3 regions of the Brevundimonas sp. PWP3-1b1 genome follow, and region 1 is predicted to be linked to each of the others. Evidence: predicted binding sites of a transcription regulator. Region 1 holds the regulator's gene; each other region holds the start of a gene.

Region 1 (2,199 bases):
CACGACGAGGAAGAGATGGCCCGCGCCTGTGCGCTGGGCGGCGATCTGGTCGGGGTCAATAATCGGTCGCTGCGCACCTTCGAGGTCGACCTGGAAGTGACCGAGCGCCTCTCGATGCTCAGCCCTGTCCGCGCCCTGCTGGTCGCCGAAAGCGGCATCTTCACGCCTGAGGACGTCGAGCGCGTCTCGGCCGCCCATGCCCAGGCCATTCTGGTCGGCGAGAGCCTGATGCGACAAGCCGATGTCGAGGCGGCGACGCGGCAACTGCTGGCGGCCTGATCGCCTTCCTCGCGTCACGCGGCGTCCCAAGGGCGCTGTTAAGTTGACATTAGGAAGGAACACTTACAGAACATCGACAAATGTTCACGGCCCGTTCCGATTCGTCGGCGGGCGCATGAGGGCCTGGCGATGCTCACGCGCAAGCAGCACGAACTGCTGATGTTCATCCACGAACGGATACAGGAGACGGGCGTCTCTCCCTCGTTCGACGAGATGAAGGAGGCGCTGGACCTTGCGTCCAAGTCGGGCATCCACCGGCTGATCACGGCGCTGGAGGAACGCGGCTTCATCCGCCGCCTCGCCCACCGCGCCCGCGCCCTGGAAGTGACCAAACTGCCCGAGCAGGCCACGGCCGGCGCGCCGCGCGGCCGGGCCGGGTTCAAGCCTGACGTGATCGAAGGCGGCGGCGGCCGCGCACTGGCGCCCCTTGCGGCCAACGACACCCGCGAGCTGCCGTTGATGGGCAAGATCGCCGCCGGCACGCCGATCGACGCCATCGAGCACGAGACGGCGCGCTACCCGGTTCCCGAATCCATGCTGGGCTCGGGCGAACACTACCTGCTTGAGATCGAAGGCGATTCGATGATCGAGGCGGGCATTCTGAACGGCGACATGGTGGTCATCAAATCGACGGACAACGCCTCCTCGGGCGAGATCGTCGTGGCGCTGGTCGAAGGCGAACACGCGACGCTGAAGCGGCTTCGCAAGAAGGGCGCCTCCATCGCGCTGGAGCCCGCCAACCGCAACTACGAAACCAAGATCTACGGGTCGGATCAGGTCGCCGTTCAGGGCAAGCTGGTCGGCCTCATGCGCCGCTATCACTGACGTCCGGGTTCGGCTGGCGTGCCCAGGGGCGGTCGCCCCGCACGTCGGCCGTCCAGACGGCGCGCCATCGATCCGTTTCAGACGGACTGACACGCCATAATTCGATCGCGCCGCCTCTGGCGAAATCGATGGCGTCGAGCACCAGGCGTTCCTGACAAGCGCTTGGAATCGATGTGAGGACCGCGCGCACGCTGATGACGGGCGCCGCGCGGCATAGGGCCTCCATCTGGGCCGGACCGGGAGCCTTGCGTCCCCACCAGATCGCGACAGGACCGACTTGCTCAGCCTCTGGCCGACAAGAAAAGCGCTCGCAAGCCCAGCCCGTCTCCGGCCGATCCGTCATGGTCAGGCCGCGCCGTCGTGACCAGAGATCGACGGCGAATTCCCGCACGCCGGGCCTGACGACGACCGCCTCCTTCTCGCGATGAAATGCGGCGTTTGTCCCCCCGTCTCCGATCCACAGATCCGGCGTCGGCGCGCGCGGCCAGACCAGAATGGCCGCCGCCAGCGGCAGGCCCAGCCACCTCAGTCGTCCCTGCCACAGACAGACGAACAGCACCCCCAGGAAGGCGATCGGCAGGACATAGTCCGGCGCACTGGCCACCGTCCGCACCGCCCCCGGCAGCCCCGCCGTCCAGGTTCCGATCGCCAGCATAAGATCGACGCCCCATCCCGCAACCGCCAGGAAAGGCCCGCCCAATCCCAGCGGCTCTAACGCCGCGCCGATGGCCAGGGCCGGCATCAGGATGAAGTCTGCGACTGGCGAGGTGCCCAGGTTCGCCAGCAACCCGTACATTGCCGTGCGATTGAAATGCTGCATGGCGAACGGCCCGGTCGTCAGCCCCGCCACGACGCTGGCCGCCACGGCCGCCGTCAACCAGCCGCCGAACCGTTGGATCGCCAGAATCGGCCACGGGGCGGAAATCTCTCGCGTCCGCTTGGGCCAGGCCTCGACCAGGGCGACCAAGGCGGCGGTCGCCGCGAACGACATCTGGAAGCCCGGCGTGACGATGGCTTCCGGTTGGATGGCCAGGACGATGAAGGCCGCGACGGCCAGGCCGTGCATCGTCACCGCCTGCCGATCCAGCAGGATGG
Region 2 (2,199 bases), 1.1 Mb from region 1:
TCGGCCCCAGTGAAATCGGCGACCGCCTGTCGCCAGAGGACCTGCCGCGGCATCGCCAGGCGCTGGAACAGGCCATCGCGGGGACCGACGAATACGATCAGGAATGGTTCCTGCCGGGGGCCGGCCGATGGATTCATCTGCGCGGGCGGTTGATCCGCAGTCGCTCGGGGCGGCCCCTGAAGATGTCCGGCGTGATCACCGACATCACCGACCGCCGAGAGGCCTTCGCCGCCCTGGCCGACAGCGAACGGTTGCAGTGGTTGTTGATCAACGAGCTGAATCACCGGGTCAAGAACACCTTGGCGACGGTGCAGTCGATCGCCCGACAGACCGCCCGGCGGACGCCTGACGTGGCCACCTTCACCACCCTGTTCGAGGCGCGGCTTCTGGCATTGTCCAACACCCAGAACCTGCTGACGGCCGGCAACTGGGAACGCGTCGATCTGCTCGCCATGCTAGCACAGGAACTGGCGCCCTATGCCGAGGAACAGGTGCGCCTGACCGGCCCCGACGTCGATCTGAACGCCCAGCAGACATTGGGGATGGGGATGGTGTTCCATGAGTTGGCGGTGAACGCCGCGAAATACGGCGCCCTGGCGAATGCGACGGGATGCGTTCGCGTCGATTGGTCGGTGACGGACCGTCACCTTCTGCTGGATTGGGTCGAAAGCGGCGGGCCGCAGGTGCAGCCGCCACAGCGTCGGGGCTTCGGCTCGGCCCTGATCGAGTCCACCGTCAACCGATCTCTGGGCGGGTCGGCGGCCTTGGCCTATCTGCCCGAAGGCCTCAGCTTCAGCCTGAGGTTGCCGTTGTAGCCTGCGTCAAAAACGGACGTGGCTTTTCGATGTTCTTGTTTTGATCGACGAGAACATCTTGTGAACCAGAACAAACCATGCACATAGTCGGCCTCACGAAACGGGGGCGGGTCCAGGCGGGTCTCTCCCAAGCTTAATGACGGGAATCATGGCAAGGGAGACGAAGGCAATGGCTTCACAGGCAGCACTCAAGTTGGTGGGCAAGGACGACGGCGACAAGCAACGCGCCCTGGAGGCGGCGATCGCGCAGATCGATCGCGCCTTCGGCAAGGGTTCGGTGATGAAACTGGGCAAGGGCGGGGTCGCCGACGTGATCCCCTCGGTGTCCACCGGATCGCTGGGTCTGGATATGGCGCTGGGCATCGGCGGCCTGCCGCGCGGGCGGGTGATCGAGGTGTTCGGGCCTGAATCTTCGGGCAAGACGACCCTGGCCCTGCATACGGTGGCCGAGGTTCAGAAGGCCGGCGGCGTCGCCGCCTTCGTGGACGCCGAACACGCGCTGGATCCGGGCTACGCCCAGAAGCTGGGCGTCAATCTGGACGACCTGCTGGTGTCGCAACCGGACACCGGCGAACAGGCGCTTGAGATCGTCGATACGCTGGTGCGCTCCGGCGCCGTGGACATCGTGGTCATCGACTCGGTCGCGGCCCTGACGCCGCGCGCCGAGATCGAGGGCGAGATGGGCGACAGCCTGCCGGGCCTTCAGGCGCGTCTGATGAGCCAGGCGCTGCGCAAGCTGACGGCCTCGATCTCCAAGTCGAACTGCATCGTCCTGTTCATCAACCAGATCCGTCACAAGATCGGCGTCATGTACGGCTCGCCCGAGACGACGACGGGCGGCAATGCGTTGAAGTTCTACGCCTCGGTGCGTCTGGACATCCGCCGCACCGGCGCGATCAAGAACCGCGACGAGGTGGTCGGCAACACCACCCGGGTCAAGGTGGTCAAGAACAAGGTCGCCCCGCCGTTCCGCGAGGTCATCTTCGACATCATGTACGGCGAGGGCATCTCCAAACTGGGCGAGATCATCGACCTGGGCGTCAAGGCCGGGGTGATCGAGAAGTCGGGCAGCTGGTTCAGCTATGACTCTACCCGGATCGGCCAGGGCCGTGAGAATGTGCGCGAATTCCTGAAACAGAACCCCGACATCGCCGTCTCGATCGAGAAGGCGGTGCGGGCCTCGACCAACAAGATCGCCGACGAACTGCTGGGCACGCCCGAGCCGGACGAAGGCCAGGATCTGGAAGGCTGACACCAAGACAAGAGGCTGGGCGGCCGGAGCGAACCTGAAGGGTTCGCTCCGGCTGCGGCCCGGTCTTTTCACCCCTACTCCGTCGCCCCTAGCGACCCGCCACCGACCCCGCGAAGGGCGGCGGAGCGACCC
Region 3 (2,199 bases), 220 kb from region 1:
GGCGATCTCGACCGAGCGGGCCAGGGCCTCGGGATAGGCCTTGAAGAGACGATGCATCTCGGCCGGGGGCTTCAGATAGCGGTCCGCATGGCGTTCGCGCCGAAACCCCAGTTCGTCGATGGTGCAGCCGTGACGCACGCAGGTGACGACATCCTGCAGCAGCCTCTGGTCCGGATGATGGAAGAGGACGTCATTGGTCGCCACGGTCGGCACGCCGGCCTGGGCCGCCAGGGTGGACAGGTCGTGCAGGCGCAGCGCGTCGCCGGGGCGTCGCCGCAGCGTCAGCGCCAGATAGGCGCCGGTCGGGAAACTCGCCTTCAGTTTTCGCAGACGGGCGGCGCAGGCGTCGTCCGCCTCGTCGGGGACGAGGACGGCGATCAGGCCTTGCGACCAGTCCTTCAGGTCCGCCCAGTCGAGATGGCATCGGGCCTTGCCGGCGCGGCGCTTGCCCAGGGACAGCAGACGGGTCAGGCGGGAATAGGCGGGACGGTCGGTCGGATAGACCAGCAGGCCGGTCCCATCGACCAGGTCGAGGCGGCAGCCGACGATCAGGCGCATGCCCGAGGCCTTGGCCGCCTCATGGGCGCGCACGATCCCGGCCAGGGAGTTGCGGTCGACGATGGCCAGGGCCTCCAGACCGCACAGCCGCGCCTGTTCGAACAGCAGCTCGCAACTGCTGGCGCCGCGCAGGAAGGAGAAGTGCGAGGTGGCTTGAAGCTCGACGTAGGACATCAGGGTTCGCGGGGTGTTCGGCGTCCTCGAAAGCGCTTGCGGGAGGCCGAAGGCAAGCGTCGCCTTGGACAAATGTTTCCTTTTTGTTCTCGCCTTGATATGCAGGGCGTCATGCAGGGATCGGCCATCCGCAAGATCGTCCATGTGGACATGGACGCCTTCTTCGCCTCCGTCGAACAGAGGGACGATCCGGCCCTGCGCGGGCGGCCGGTCGCGGTGGGGCACGCGGCGGCGCGCGGCGTGGTCGCCGCCGCCAGCTATGAGGCGCGGCGGTTCGGGGTGCGCTCGGCCATGCCCTCGACGACCGCCCTGCGCAAATGCCCGGACCTCGTCTTCGCCCCGCCGCGCTTTGAGGTCTATCGCGCGGTCTCGGCGCAGATCCAGGCCATCTTCGCCGACTACACGGACTTGATCGAACCCTTGTCTTTGGACGAGGCCTATCTCGATGTGACCGCCGACCGGCGCGGCCTGGGCACCGCCTCGGCGACGGCGGAGGCGATCCGGCGGCGGATTCTGGAGGAGACCGGCCTGACCGCCTCGGCCGGAATCTCCTACAACAAGTTCCTGGCCAAGCTGGCGTCGGACCAGCGAAAGCCAAATGGCCAGTTCGTCGTGGCGCCCGGCCGGGGCGAGGGCTTCGTCGAGACCCTGCCGGTCCAGCGGTTTCATGGCGTGGGGCCGGTGACCGCCGCCAAGATGGAGCGTCTGGGGATCCGCACCGGCGCGGACCTGCGCCGCCAGTCCCTGGCCTTTCTCCAGCATCATTTCGGCAAATCCGGGCCCTGGTATTACGCCATCGCCCGCGGCGAGGACGATCGGCCGGTCAACCCGGACCGGACCCGCAAGTCCAGCGGCTCGGAAACCACCTTCGCCTCCGACCTGACCGAGCCCGAGGCGATCGAGGCCGGGGTGGCGGCGATGGCGGACGAGGTCTGGGCCTGGTGCGAGACGGCGGGCAGTCGCGGACGGACCGTCACCGTCAAGGTCAAATGGGCCGACTTCCAGCAGTCGACCCGCAGCCGGTCCCTGTCCGAGCCCGTCGCCTCCCGCGAGGCCTTGCGCGAGGTCAGTCGGCTGCTGGTCCGGTCCCTCTATCCGCCGAGCCGGGGCGTGCGGCTCGTCGGGGTCAGCCTGTCCAATCTGGAGACGATGGGCGCGGCGGTGAAACAACTGGCCCTGTCTTGACCGGACCGGCGCAGATCGACCTGTTTGGGGAAGCGCCTGTATTTGCGCCGGTCGTTGCAGGGTTCGACTATTGGGCCGACGTCCTGTCGACGCCCGAACAGGCCGCGCTTGTCGCTGCGCTCCAGACCCTCGCCTTCAGGCCCTATGAGCATCTGGGCTACCTCGGCCATCGCCGGATCGCGGCCTTTGATCGAGCAGCCGACAGCGCGGGATGGCCGGTGTTTCTCTCCCAGGTGATGGCGCGGCTGGCGGATCGTCTTGATTTGGACGGCGCGGCCTTCG

What was found. Region 1 encodes LexA, which represses DNA repair genes until DNA is damaged. Its sites were predicted from a motif close to ATGTTCNCNANNTGTTCT; they were not measured.
Region 2: a site for LexA is predicted at 866-883, ahead of recA (recombinase RecA). Genes of this name have one in related genera too.
Region 3: a site for LexA is predicted at 805-822, ahead of dinB (DNA polymerase IV). Genes of this name have one in related genera too.

Annotation. Positions count from the first base shown of each region.
Region 1 is NZ_JAFCTO010000001.1:1,422,324-1,424,522, reverse strand. It holds gene trpC (indole-3-glycerol phosphate synthase TrpC) at 1-279, shown strand, start outside; gene lexA (transcriptional repressor LexA) at 409-1,104, shown strand; gene ACP69V_RS06940 (ComEC/Rec2 family competence protein) at 1,085-2,199, opposite strand, start outside.
Region 2 is NZ_JAFCTO010000001.1:314,580-316,778, reverse strand. It holds gene ACP69V_RS01550 (MHYT domain-containing protein) at 1-815, shown strand, start outside; gene recA (recombinase RecA) at 985-2,067, shown strand.
Region 3 is NZ_JAFCTO010000001.1:1,640,050-1,642,248, reverse strand. It holds gene ACP69V_RS08105 (error-prone DNA polymerase) at 1-732, opposite strand, end outside; gene dinB (DNA polymerase IV) at 844-1,917, shown strand; gene ACP69V_RS08095 (alpha-ketoglutarate-dependent dioxygenase AlkB) at 1,914-2,199, shown strand, end outside.